Regions from separate parts of the Paenibacillus sp. VTT E-133280 genome, predicted to be linked through region 2. Evidence: a T-box and tRNA genes for the amino acid it is inferred to sense, from the RefSeq annotation. Region 2 holds a T-box; the other holds one or more tRNA genes.
The links. The T-box of region 2 lies ahead of CA600_RS23240 (valine--tRNA ligase). A T-box ahead of a tRNA ligase gene usually reads a tRNA of that ligase, here a tRNA-Val.
Positions count from the first base shown of each region.

Region 1: it encodes a tRNA-Val, which carries the amino acid that the T-box ahead of CA600_RS23240 (valine--tRNA ligase) is inferred to sense. The anticodon was not compared.

Region 1 is NZ_NFUX01000034.1:55,484-62,898, forward strand. It holds gene CA600_RS16080 (AraC family transcriptional regulator) at 1-653, shown strand, start outside; gene CA600_RS16085 (FecCD family ABC transporter permease) at 640-1,689, shown strand; gene CA600_RS16090 (FecCD family ABC transporter permease) at 1,686-2,693, shown strand; gene CA600_RS16095 (cyanophycinase) at 2,965-3,630, opposite strand; gene CA600_RS16100 (GNAT family N-acetyltransferase) at 3,949-4,404, opposite strand; gene CA600_RS16105 (hypothetical protein) at 5,062-5,292, shown strand; tRNA gene CA600_RS16110 (tRNA-Val) at 5,398-5,469, opposite strand; gene CA600_RS16115 (phosphatidylinositol kinase) at 5,603-5,905, opposite strand; gene CA600_RS16120 (site-2 protease family protein) at 6,213-7,289, shown strand; gene CA600_RS16125 (hypothetical protein) at 7,394-7,415, shown strand, end outside.
Region 2 is NZ_NFUX01000062.1:32,837-40,251, forward strand. It holds gene CA600_RS23240 (valine--tRNA ligase) at 1-2,519, opposite strand, end outside; T-box leader at 2,582-2,865, opposite strand; gene CA600_RS23245 (LysM peptidoglycan-binding domain-containing protein) at 3,208-4,575, opposite strand; gene CA600_RS23250 (RluA family pseudouridine synthase) at 4,934-5,869, opposite strand; gene hemL (glutamate-1-semialdehyde 2,1-aminomutase) at 5,866-7,167, opposite strand; gene hemB (porphobilinogen synthase) at 7,246-7,415, opposite strand, start outside.

The DNA of each region.
Region 1 (7,415 bases), on a different contig from region 2:
CATGGTATGAACCTAATCCAGAGGCTATTATGGCAGTAAAGCCTGACTTGATCATAGCTGCTTCTGAAGAAACTTACGAAATCCTTAAGGATATTGCACCGACCATTCCAATTCCTTATGAAAAAATGGCGACAGACGAACGTATAATGAAGATTGGTGAGGTATTTGGCAAGGAGCAGGAGGCACAAGCTTTATTAGATAATTTCCACGAGAAGTTGGAGAAAAGTAAGCAGAAGCTTGATGAACTTGGAATTTTAGATAAGACAGTAACCATTATCGAGGGCGGCAAAAAAGAGATGGCGGTAATCGATAGCAAGCTTTACGGAAGAGGTTCTCAGATTATTTACGAATACTTAGGACTAAAAGCACCAGAGATTCTTCAGAAGAAGATTGATGGCAGGGAGAAGGCTACTGGAGGGTTTGTTTCCTTAGAAGTGTTACCTGAGTATATAGGAGACTTCGTGTTCCGTTCTGTATGGGATGGGGCTGATGATTTGTCGGACAACCCCATTTGGAACAGCATTCCAGCAATCAAAGAAGGTAGATTGATCGAAATTGGGTTTGATTTTTCATATTATTCAGATATCTACTCTCTTGATAAGCAGCTAGATTTTGTAGTTGAGAAGCTAGTATCAGCGTATGAAAAAAAATAGAAAGCTAGATGATAGAACAGCTGTTATTCCTAATTTAAGAGGGAAATCGTATTTCGGTCTGTTTTTACTCCTAGGGATATTGCTGCTGCTACTTTCAGTAGCGGCTTCTATCTCTTTTGGCTCTGCTTCCATGAGCCTGAAGATGGCATGGACAGCGATTTTTAATTTTGATCCTGAACTGACCGAGCATCAGATTATCCATGCCCTTCGTATTCCACGTACGGCGGCTGATATTATTGCGGGCATGTGTCTCGCGGTAGCAGGAGCAGTTATGCAAGGCTATACGCGAAATCCCTTAGCCGATTCGGGATTAATGGGAGTAAATGCTGGAGCTGCTCTTGCAATGGCCGTTACATTAGTTTTCCTTCCAGGGCAATTGCAGACGACAACCTTGCTAGTTAGCTTTATTGGCGCAGGACTTGGTGCAGGATTAACGTATCTTGCTGCTTCAATGAATCGTTCAGGAATGACACCTCAACGATTGGTGTTAGCTGGAATATCCATTACAATGCTATTTGGAGCTGTGGGATCATTTATCTCATTAAACTATGGAATTGGTCGTGCCCTTGCTTATTGGACCTCGGGAAGTGTGGCTGGAGCAACATGGATGGAAATTAAGCTAGTTATTCCTTGGTTCTTAGGTGGGCTGGCTTTATCATTATTCAGTGCACGCTCTATCACTGTTTTAAACTTGGGGGAAGAGATCGCGAAAGGATTCGGGCAACGGATCGTTCTCGTTAAGATGATAGCTACGCTTGCGGTCCTTTTACTAGCGGGTGTAGCTGTTGCACTTGTTGGGCCAATCGGCTTTGTAGGGTTGATTATACCGCATATCATGCGTTTTTTTGTAGGTGTAGATTATCGTTATATTATTCCGGCATCAGCCATTTACGGCGGCGCACTTATGGTTGTAGCGGATATCGCAGGAAGGCTGATTAATCGTCCGGCAGAGACAGCACTCGGCATTATTTTTGCAATGATTGGTGTTCCTTTCTTCTTGTTAATTGCGAGCAAAGAGAGGAGAGCCTTCAAATGAATGTTGTTAAATCGCATAAGGCTACAATATGGATTCTATCTCTCATAATACTGCTCATTGCAGGAGCTATTCTTAGTCTTAATATGGGAAAGGTGTCTCTTAATCCACTTGAAGTATTTCAAGTATTGCTTGGACAAGGTCCAGAAGAGCATAATCTCGTTGTTTATAAGTTTCGTCTTCCTCGGATCGTATTAGCGATACTTGTTGGATTTGGGATGGCACTGGCAGGTGCTGTTATGCAGGCGTTGCTGCGCAATGATTTGGCTGATCCCGGCATGCTTGGTATTAGCTCAGGTTCAGGTCTTATGGTGTTGCTGATTATCTCAACAGTAGGTATTCAAGGCACCGCTATAACATTATTACTACCAGCTATGGCATTCTTGGGTGATTTGCTGGCAGCAGCTCTGATATATGTTCTAGCCTATAGAAAACGTCGTTTGATTTCTTCTACACGACTTGTCTTGACTGGTGTTGCGATTAATATGGGGTTAAGTGCCCTGTCGTTATTCCTGACTTTAAAGCTGGATGACCAGAAGTATGATTTTGCGCAGCGTTGGCAAGCAGGATATTTATGGGGGGACAAGTGGTCTTATATCAGCTTATTGGCACCTTGGGTATTGCTGCTATTCGCATATATTATTTCCAATTTCAGGACATTGAACGTCTTGGTGTTAGGCAATGAAATTTCGATAGGCTTAGGAGTCGCTGTAAAGAAGAAATTTTTGCGTCTGGCGATTGCGGCTGTAGGCATTGCTTCTGGTTGTGTAGCACTCGGGGGCTCGATCTTCTTTATTGGATTGATTAGTCCGCATGTGGCTCGCAAGCTGGTAGGTCACGACTACAAAGTACTTCTTCCAGCTTCAGCACTTATTGGTGCGCTATTGCTGCTTGTAGCGGATACGATTGCTCGGACGGTCAGCTTTAAGTCGGATATTCCGGCAGGGATTATTGTAACAATGCTGAGTGTGCCTTACTTCCTATATCTATTGATGCGTTCAAAATAATATCGGAGTTCTTTCCAATGTATAAAAAAGACTTCATTTTGGGTTTTTCCGCGAACTCTTATGATGTTTCTAAATTCCTCTTCTTGGACTTATCTTCAGCTATCATGCAACCCTGATGCTTGGTGCACCAAGTAGAATTACGACTGAGTGGTTAATTGAACTATCTTGTCCCGTTAGTTCAATAAAATGAGCAACTAGCATCTGCCGGAAATAGAAAGACCGCCATTGAAGGCGGTCTAAAAAATTCATCATTTCTACCCGACAATCCTAATTAGAGCGTCTCAACCAATTTCTGAATCTTTGAGCGGGAAATTAAATATAAAGGACCCATTATTTCTATTTTGCCGTCCTTTACACGTATAGCGCTCTCCTGTTCTGCCGCGTAAACATCAATCTCTTCAGATAAGGGGAACAGATAGCCTTGAACAAACGTGGCGTAGTCACGTTGAGAATGAGATTCATAGGCAAAATAATCAAAGCCAATACCATCATAAATAGTACTTGTTTCAGCTTCATCAGGGTTATTCAAGCTTAACCATTTTGCAGCCATGTTTAACGCACCGGCGCTGGCACCCATTATAACGGCATTGCTGTTCTTAATAACATCCGATAATTCATAATCCGCCAAAAAATCGTTCTGCAAAACAGGATACCCACCGCATAAAAAAATGACAGAAGCGTTTTGAATTAATCGCCGGGCATCTTCCTTCTGCATGCGGTAATCAATGAAATGATATTCTTCAAAAATAATATTAGCCTGATTCAACCATGTCCATTCAGAAACATCATCAAAGTTAATTTGCTCACCTGTATAACCAGACGGATCAGCGCTAATCATAACAAGCGATTTTCTGTCTTGTATATCCTCATGCAAATAATGGACCAGCTTCTCTGGAAAAAAATTATTAAACCAACTGAAATAGTAGTGAGTACTCAAACTTAATTCCCTCCATATGTATTATTAACATTCATCCATTCTTAACGAGAAAACATATTATACACGCTAGAAAGAGAACAGTTCTAAATCGAACACTAGATTACTATAACATGCAATTTAAGTATGAGAATTATGTTTCCACGTTATCCTGGCCGCTAGATGATGCACAGTACGAAGGTACAGATCATTAAGGGAGTAGGCGTATCCCTTCTCTCATAAAGGTTATGACAAAGCAGACGCATGTAGGGCACCAGAAGTGACAGGACTTAACTAACGTTCCTCGTTAGTTAAGTCCAAAACAAACCATGTTGCGATAAATTACTTTATAGTGTCGTGCTCATAAATTTTGGTGGGTCGTCCCCATTCGAAATTATCTAAACCGACTTCTCTGAATCCATATTTCTCATAATAACGAATATGGTCGGTCGTTATATAAACCTTCGTATATCCTAATTGCCCCACCATTTTTCTGGCATGCTCCAACAATACTGAACCTAAACCTTGCCCTCGCTCATTCTCGTCAATGAACAAAGGTGCAATCCATGGCGATAAATCTTTACGAATTATATACTCCTGCACAATCAATTGATAAAATCCAATTATTTTGTCGTTTTTCAATAGCAGAAATGTAAATGGCAAACCATCTTTAGCCGATAAACTTTCGTCAATTTTAGGGAGGACGACCTTCTTTACATTTGGCCATTTTTCTTTAACATATTCAGCAAACTCTATATGACGCTCTGGACACTCTATTATAGATTTAATAACTTGCATTAAGCCACTCCTTTATAAATACGTTTCTTGATGAGTATCACTTTCAAAAAAGGTGCTTTCAGATTACATCTTAAGTTAACTGCGGGGAACGGAAAGTTTATTTTAAGTTAAACTATACTGCCAGTTAGCATAAAGAAGCATCTTCATCGAAAGTCATATTAATTGTTGCACTGCACGAAGATATGAACCAGTAAGACACAGATCGTGAAGGAGCAAAGAAAAGAGGATGTTGATTGATATGCAACTTGATTTATTTGAAGTAAGTTACCGAAGATACAGGGACAGAGAGGGGAATAGTCCTCCTCTTCCACAAGAAGGATATAAGAAATGAGGAAAATAACTTTCGTAAACAACAGAGGTTGGGGCGAACAGAGTAGATACACGGAAGTTCAAGAGTTTAACGATGAAGCTACAGAAAAAGACATCCAAGAGGCTTATGTAGATTGAGTTTGGGAACAGATCGGAGACAATTTCACCTGGTTTGAGGGGGAGGAAGCCCAATGACACAAAGGGACTGACAAAAGGATATGGAGATGTGCGATGCGGTTACTAAACGCACCTACTTATACTAAAATTTAGGTGGAGAGCATTTTACAAGTTGGCTTTAGAGCTGAAACTCGTATAAGAAAAAGAACTCAATAAGGAGGGCAAGGATATTTGCAAGAAATAACCGAGAAACAAAATCTTAATTGGGACAGCTTACCTATGACACTCCGCCCGAAACACATAAAGATAATGAAAATGAGTCAAGCCAAGCTGTACGAATTCTTAAGAGATACACCTTTTTATGCTGCAAAAGCAGGAAGGGAATTATATATCATTAAAGCGGAATTTGGAAATTGGTTGGAGGGTAGAAGCGATATTTTCCCAGAGGATCAGATGAACTGATACGAAAAGTAAATCGCGATTCCTATCAAATTCGTATCACAGGGGTTTTTAATAGAATATAAGTGAATAAAAACAAAAAGCCTTGAAATTCAAGGCTTTTTTCTATAGGACGGATGGGGTTCGAACCCATGACCCCTACCCTGTCAAGATAGTGCTCTCCCGCTGAGCTACCGTCCTGCGACGAATTTCATAATACCATACGATAGAGTAGGATGGCAATTCTTTTTTTACAATCTATAGGGAGGATAGTTTACATAGTCTTTAAAATAATAAAAAAAGAGGATGACTCTAACATCCCCTTTGCACTATCTCAGATAAAGAACGGAAGTAAAAACAAATCGCTTATGCCGTAAAAAGGAATGCGTCGTGGATAGAAGCGACGTCTTGGGTAAAAACCTGGGCGGAAGCCAAATTGTCTGTACGCCGATTCTTTTGTAGGCATTCCGTTCATGTGTTCAACCATTTCATTGCTTGGAACCGCAAGGGTAACATAATTTTGATCTACATGAGCAATAAAGCCGTCAAATGATTGACCGTCAGTCATTGTAACACCAACGTATTTGTTCATACAATTCCAACAGACCTGTTGATGAAAATTTGTATTTGATTCCATGGAGAACCTCCTCAATTGTTTAAATCCTGATAACAGTCTATGGCCCTTAGCCTACAATGTTCACGGCGTTTGCCTAGAAGGTGATCATTAAAATCGAGGAGGAAAAACTTTGAAGTGCAAGCATCTTCCTCACCCCCTAATTTTGAACCGGGCGCGTTGGCCATACTTGTCCCATTCCATCTTTAAAGTTGCGTCGTATACTTAGCCAAGTGCTTTTTTATGGAAATACTCCTGCAGCGCTTATGATAAAATGGATGGTAATGTACAGAAGTTAGATAAAAATTGAAAGATAAAGGGGCTTGAGATCTTGCCGCAAAATGAGCAGAAAAAGAATTCTTCCACGCCATGGAAATGGTTGGGAGGCGGGGCGGCGATGCTCCTGTTTAAAGGAAAGGCGATTTTGTCTCTTCTGAAAATAGGTAAAATTGCCGGGCCGTTAATATCAATGATGATTTCAATAGGGGCTTATGCTTTGATTTACCCGTGGGGGTTTGCCGTGGGCTTTGTCCTGCTCTTGCTAGTCCATGAATTAGGACATGTAATAGCAGCGAAACGGATCGGGCTTCCAGTCAGCGCTCCGCTATTTATACCGTTTTTGGGAGCTTTAATTACAATGAAGAAACAGCCGTTGGATGCCCAGACAGAAGCTTATATTGCTTTTGGAGGTCCGATCTTAGGAACCATTGGGGCTACAGCCGTTTTTGGGGCGGCTTATTACATGGATAGTCCACTTCTCTATTCCTTGGCTTACATAGGTTTTTTACTTAATCTGATCAATCTGCTGCCGATTCACCCGCTTGACGGTGGCCGTATTGCAACCGCGGTGACGCGCTGGCTGTGGCTTGTGGGGCTCGTGGGTGGTTTAGCTATCATCATCTATATGCGTTCGATCTTATTCTTTATTATTTGGGCATTATTTGCTTACGATCTGTATAACAAATATGTCAAGAGACGCACTAACAATCGCCTTTATTCTGTAACGAAGAGTTTTTTAATTCCAGTAGTGCCACTTAGAGATGCAGGCTACATGATTCCAGGACCAGAGCATAGAAGAGATTTACCTTTTACTACTTACAGTGATTTGGAAAGACAGCAGTATGTAGGGGTGAGATGGGATCAGCTGAACTACATTGGTAGAGCTACGCTTCCGCAGCAATGCATCATTGAAAAGGTACGTATCTCGCAGCTAGAGCCTGTGACCTTAGAGAATGGGCTTCATCTTAAGATGAATTGTGATATCAGCTATTCGGTCTATGAGAACGATAAGTATTACGATGTGCCGGCTAGCTTACGCTGGAAATACGGTATCGCTTATTTTGTATTAGCTGGCTTTCTGGCAGGAATGATGTACATGGTCCATGCTGTTGGAAATGTGAATTTATAAGGGATAGGATCGGGCAATGAAGTGATTCAATGGTTTATAAAACTCCTGAAACGTCAAAGCTGTAAAGAGAATAACTGCAGTTGAGCGGTGAAAGGAGTAAAACCATGTCTAAATTTATGAAATGGG
Region 2 (7,415 bases):
CGAGCGATTTCTTGTTCAATATCAATGAGTCCCGACAATGGCAGAAGCAGTTCCGCTCCTGTTACTACAGCGGACATTACCTTATCCGGCGTTTCTGGATTCAGGCCAGCTTCGAAGGAAGACGTATTACAGAAGCGTCCAATATAGTTGTCGTTACGGGTGATAATACTCAGCGTCTCTTCATTACCCGCTTTGATGATCAATTCAACCTTTTTGCTCATCGGCACATTCACTTCAGCCCGGATATTACGAACGGCCCGGATTACATCCATCAGCAGGTTCATTTCCGCTACGGCTTGCGGATTCTCCAGAGCCGCATCATACTCCGGCCATGCAGCCAGCGTAATCGTCTCCCCTTCATGCGGAAGATGCTGCCATATTTCTTCCGAAATAAACGGCATAAACGGATGGATCAAGCGCATTGTGCGGTCTAGTACATAGGCAAGTACAGACTGTGTCTTCGCTTTGGCCGCGGCATCTGATCCGTAAAGTGACAGCTTCGCGAACTCAATATACCAGTCACATAGATCGTCCCAAATGAAGTTGTACAGCTGGCGACCGGTCTCACCGAACTCGTACGAGTCAATTAGACGCGTAATCTCACGAGAAGTTTCGTTCAGACGGTGCAAAATCCAGCGATCAGCAGTACTTAGCTCACCCGAAATGTCAATATTCTCAAAGCTTACGCCTTCCAAATTCATCAGCGCGAAGCGTGATGCATTCCAGATCTTATTGGCGAAATTACGCGCCTGCTCAACCTTTTCCCAGCGGAAGCGGAGATCCTGTCCAGCTGTGCTTCCGGTAGAAATCATGTAGCGCATTGCATCTGCGCCATACTTCTCGATGACTTCAAGGGGGTCTACACCGTTTCCGAGCGATTTGGACATTTTTTGACCTTCAGAATCCCTTACCAAACCATGCATCAATACATCTGAGAATGGTTTTTCTCCGGTGAATTCGAGGGCAGAGAAGATCATCCGTGCTACCCAGAAATAAATAATATCGTAGCCCGTTACGAGCACATCGTTCGGGTAGTAGCGTTTGAAATCCGCACTGTCCTCATCCGGCCATCCTAGTGTGGCAAAAGGCCACAGATTAGAGCTGAACCAGGTATCCAGTACATCTTCGTCCTGTTTCAAGTCGGTTAAGCCACTGATCCGGCGCGCTTCTTCCTCATCATTCGCTACAACCAATTCACCAGTAGACTCGGAATACCATGCTGGAATACGATGTCCCCACCACAGCTGACGGGAAATACACCAATCACGTACGTTCTCGATCCAGTTCAGGTAAGTTCTCTCGAAACGGTCCGGTACGAAGTTAACCCCGTTCCCATCCTTCTGTGCATTGATGGCAGCTTCAGCCAGCGGCTGCATCTTTACGAACCATTGTGTAGACAAGTACGGCTCAACAACCGCTCCAGAGCGCTCACTGTGTCCTACTTGATGCACATGATCTTCGATATTGATCAGGACGCCTTGCTCCTTCAGGTCAGCAGTAATGGCCTTACGACATACACTCCGGTCTTGACCTTGGTAAGGTCCTGCTTCTTCATTCATCGTACCGCTCTCATCCATTACGTTAATCTGCGGTAAGTTGTGACGTTGACCCATTTCGAAGTCATTCGGATCATGAGCGGGTGTAATCTTAACCGCACCACTACCAAACTCTTTGTCTACATAATCATCAGCGATAATCGGAATCTCACGGCCAATAATCGGCAGGATCAACGTTTTGCCGATTAGATCTTTGTAACGATCGTCTTCCGGATGAACAGCAACCGCTGTATCACCCAGCATCGTCTCCGGACGTGTAGTCGCCACTGTGATAAATCCGCTACCGTCTTTGAGCGGGTAACGCAGGTGATACAAGTGACCATTAACTTCTTTATATTCAACCTCGATATCCGACAATGCTGTACGAGCCGCCGGATCCCAGTTGATAATACGTTTGCCGCGGTAGATCAGGCCTTTATTATAGAGCTTAACGAATACCTCGCGTACAGCTTTCGATAACCCTTCATCCAGGGTAAAACGTTCGCGGGAATAGTCAAGGGAAAGCCCCATCTTAGCCCACTGCTCATGAATGGTGTTCGCATATTTATCTTTCCACTCCCACACCTGCTCCAGGAACTTCTCGCGGCCGAGATCATGTCTAGAAATCCCCTGCTCACGCAGCTTTTGCTCTACCTTTGTCTGCGTTGCGATACCGGCATGGTCCGTACCTGGTAGCCACAACGTGTCGAAGCCCTGCATCCGTTTCGTACGAATCAGGATATCCTGAAGCGTAAAATCAAGCGCATGACCAATGTGCAGCATTCCCGTTACGTTTGGTGGCGGGATTACAATGCTGTATGCTTTTGCATCTGGACGCCCGCCTGCACGGAAATATCCACCCTCTGTCCAGTAGGAATACCACTTGGTTTCTGCCGATTTCGGATCATACGTGGTTGGCATTTCATTCTTAGAATCATTTGCAGCGGCAGCCTCTGCCGCTGTTAGATTGTTTGGGTCAGCCATTCTCTGATACCTCCACTTGGTTACTTGTAGTTGGTTTCTAAAAAACAAAAAGACCCCTCGTCTCAAAGGACGAAAGGCCATTCTTTCGCGGTACCACCTTTGTTTCGCGCCAATGAAAAATAAACCTGCACTTCTCTCACCTTACGGTTCAGAAGCTTAGCGCGACACTCGTACAGATAACGGCTGCTACCGGCCACATCCTAACTTATCTTTCATATCCATGAAGACAAGCTCAGAAGGGCGACTCCGGGGCGACTTCGGTGGCTGTATCCTACGGAATGTCACAGCACTTGCATTCCGCTCTCTGAAGGGCTGACCGCCTACTCTTCCCGTTCCCAGTCTTTACTTAGATATTGCTTACTCCATAATACATTTTGAGTCATCCCTAGTCAACCTGAATAGGCTTCTACAGCGGGACTTTGAGCGGAATTTCGACTTATAGCGGGCATATGTCGAATTTTCATTCGATTCCTCACACTGCATTGATTAGATACCCCGTATTCTAACGTTCTCCGGTCACACAAGAATAAACGCCTTCGACGTCCTTTTACGGACGGTAAGCGTTTATTCGAGAAATATAAGGATAATGTATAACGTGAAACTTATATATTCTTATATTTTGACAAAAATCCCGATCTACTAACAGACCGGGATTCATCTATTCATGTGAATATGCATTGTAATTCATTTATGGAATGTACAACACTTGCCCTTCTTCTACACTCTGCCCGGACAATCGATTATACATTCCCAGCTCCCGCGCACTTAGCTGATACTTCTCTGCGATTGTATCCAACGTTTCTTCACGCTGTACGATGCAAAGGCGAACCTTACGGAATAGGTTAGCGCCATCTGCTCCGGTAATGAATCTGCTCTTCCACTCCGTATTATTTCCGGCCTCTGGAATGATCGCTGCAGCCGATGCATTTCCTTCAGATAGGAGAGCCTCTTGTTCTTTACGAGAACGACTAGAGCTGAGTAATGAAGAGAAGGTGAGATGTTCTTTGGCTGGAGCCTCCGCTTCTTGCTTGCTTCCTAGCGCAATCTTAAGATCTTGTTTCTCCTCGGTATGTGGCACAGTCTCCTGAGAAACTAAGCCTTCGTTCGTATTCTCACTGATCGGCTGCGCATTCTCTTCTTGTGTGTGAAGCGCATGGTTTGCTACGTTTTCAGAAGCAAATACAGCGATATCTTTGTCTGCGTCGGTAATCGCTGCTGGAACAGCGGTTTCTCTTGAAGCAAAAGTATATTCCGCTTCTTGCTCCTGATCCGCTTGACTCGCCTGGCTAACATGATCCAGCGGAGTGGCCTCAGCTTCATTCTGTGACTCCGCTTTAAACCAGTAATCCGCTATTCCGGCTTTGGAATCCTCTGTTTCCAAATCCAGACTATGCGTCCTAGCTTTCGCGCCCTTGTCCTTCTCATGAGCGGATGAGAAATTCACTATAGGGGACGATTGACCAGTTCCACTTGAGACCAATGATTCTTCTGTTTCCTGTTCATTCGCTTCAGCGTGCTCATGTTCTTCTACAGCAACCTCCGATGCATCCTCACCAAAGGTCCACTGAGAATTTTCATAAAGTGCGTCATTGTCATGTTCTTGATGCTCCGCTGTTGCTTCTACCCTGTCATCACTGAGAGGGGAATAAGCCACTGTGTACTCTTCCTGCTGCCAGGCCGGCTGTGGTTGAGGTTCCGCACCACCGATTCCCCGCAGGGATAATACGCCTGTTATATTCACAGTACGCATCGTGAGCAGATCAATATCAAAATTCTCGATCTCCACCCCAATATCTTCAATCGAGCTGACGCGTGTAAGCGGAACAGTGATTTCAACGGGAATGGCGTGCTCCAGACGTTGTGTCCGGTCATCTTCACTCCGGTAGAGTCCGGTAAGCAACAGCTGACCATATAACTCGGCACGATCCTCCCGCTGAATCACCTGGATTTCCGGAAGTAGTTCAACCTCCTCCAGCTCAGCTATTCCCGGAAGCTCTTCCGATAGGTGAATGCGTTCATAAATATCAAACCGCAAGCCGTGGGACTGATCAAACACGGGATATGTCCTCCTTCTTGGCATAATCTAACCCTGAGACAGGCCCAGAGCATAAGCCCAAAATGTTACTCCCCACATGTATATGCTTCAAAAAGAAAGGCATGACAACTTTGGTAGCCCTAACCGGACAGGATGCTATTAATTTCCTGAATTCAGGGGCTATTTGAACCTATCTGACGACCAATAGATGCACTACTCCGCATGAACAAAGTATTATATGCTGCTTTTGCTATTAGGACATGGATAGATGCTTCTTTCTGAAAAAACAGAAAATTATATACTCTACGAAAAATAGATAAAAAAAACCGTGAAACCAGCATTTGCTGATTCCACGGTTCTCAGGTTTATAACGTTACCGTCAAGGCGCTTCAGACAGCAGCTCCCGCAGCTGCAGCATATCCTCCGGCCACGGATCGCTCACTTCGAGCATTTCACCGCTCCAAGGGTGGCGGAAAGACAGCAGCTCGCCATGGAGCGCATGTCGGCCACTAGCGCTGGAAGCCCAGACCGGGCCGCCGTATAGCGCATCCCCATACAAGGGATGACCCATATGGCTGAGATGGACGCGAATCTGATGCGTCCTTCCGGTCTCAAGCTGCACATGCACCAGGCTCCCGCCATGCAGTGCTTCGCGTCCGAGGATTCGAGTCACGGCGAATTGCCCGCCCGGTGAGACTCTTCTCCGCGCCGCATGATGACGATCGCGTCCAATCGGCGCATCGATCACTTTAAGCGCAGATGGCACTATGCCTTCTACGATCGCGGCGTAGAGCCGCGAGATGCTTTTTTCACGCATATTCTCGTCTAGGACAAGCTGAGCGAATTCATTCTTGGCGTACATCACCGGGCCAGTTGTATCCTTGTCGAGGCGGTGAATATGCCTTACAGCTACACTATCACCGGAAGCAACATAATGCGCTGCTACAAGGTGATCCAGCGTTACACCTAAGCCACTGCCATCCGGATGAACCGCCATGCCTGCCGGCTTGTGGGCAACCAGGCAAAAATCATCCTCATACAGCACTTCAAGCGCTTCCCATACGGGTTCAATGCCCGCTTCACGATCCGGAAAAAGTGCCAGTCGAAGTCGATCTCCCTTCCACTGAATCCCCCCCTCGCGGCGCAGACGCAGATGAAGCTTCTCAGGCATGCCTACGGTTTCCAGCAGCCACTTATCAATGGCAGCTTCAGCATCCTCGGCTCCAGTAATGATTTTGCCGGGTGTTACTTCCAGCCACTCTCCACGTCTTGTCCAAGCTCCGCCACCGGTTCGTTCTCCGGCTCCAGTACTCAAAGGGCCTTCAGGGCATTATAATGGCCCTCAATGGTATCATCAATATCCTGCTCACTATGCGCAGCCGACACGAACATGCCTTCAAACTGTGAAGGTGGCACGCTGATGCCTTGGCTCAGCATATGACCAAAATAACGACGGAAAAGATCCGTGTTGCTTGTCTTGGCCGTCTCAAAATCCGTTACAGGCCCTTCCGTGAAGAACGGACAGACCATCGAACCCACGCGGTTAATCGTCAGCGGAACACCAGTTTCGATTGCATTCTTTTTCAATCCCGCTTCCAGACGCGCACCTAATTGCTCCAGACGATCATAAACTTCCGATGTCAGCAGCTTCAGCGTAGTGAGTCCTGCCGCCATTGCCAATGGATTACCACTAAGTGTGCCAGCCTGATAGATCGGTCCCGTAGGAGCGATTTGCTCCATGATCTCTCTTTTGCCGCCATAAGCGCCTACTGGAAGTCCTCCACCGATGACTTTACCGAAGCAGGTAATATCCGGAGTAATGTTAAACAAGCCTTGCGCACAGCCACGATTGACACGGAAGCCTGTCATTACCTCATCAAAAATAAGCAAAGATCCGTGGTCTGAAGTTAATTTGCGAAGTCCTTCTAGAAATCCCGGAAGTGGTGGTACAACACCCATATTGCCGGCAATCGGCTCTACGATCACTGCGGCAATCTCACTGCCGAAACGTTCGAAAGCAATCTGAGTGGATTCCAAGTCATTGTATGGAACAGTAATCGTATTGACTGCCACACCTTCGGGAACACCTGGGCTATCCGGCAAACCTAATGTGGCTACCCCGGAACCCGCCTTGATAAGCAGACTATCTGCGTGACCGTGATACGAGCCTTCGAACTTCAAGATTTTGCTGCGTCCCGTGTAACCACGTGCCAAACGAATCGCACTCATCGTCGCTTCCGTTCCGGAGTTAACCATACGTACGATATCTACTGAGGCTACACGTTCAACAACCGTTTTTGCCATTTCAGTTTCAAGTAAAGTTGGTGCACCAAAGCTTGTCCCTTTTACCGCCGTCTCCTGCAAGGCCTTTACAACCTCCGGATGCGCATGGCCCATAATTAGCGGTCCCCACGAGCATACATAGTCGATAAAGCTGTTGCCGTCGATATCATAAATACGCGATCCGATCCCATGATCCACATAAACCGGAGTCAATCCTACGGATTTGAACGCCCGTACAGGGCTGTTTACCCCACCGGGAATATATTGTTTTGCTTCATCAAAAGCCTTGCGGGACGCTTCTTCTTTACGCGCCATTGGCTCATTACTCATCTATCTTCACTCCTGTTCTGTTCTTGATCACACAAGTATAAGGCAACTGCCTATGCAGCGATATCGTTGTGAAAGAGATTAACCACGCAGCCAGCGCGCAGCATCTTTTGCGAAATAAGTAATAATAATATCTGCTCCGGCGCGTTTCATGCCAGTCAGCATTTCCAACACAACGGCTTGCTCGTCAATCCAGCCTTGCAGTGCCGCTGCTTTTACCATGGAATATTCGCCACTCACATTGTAAGCCA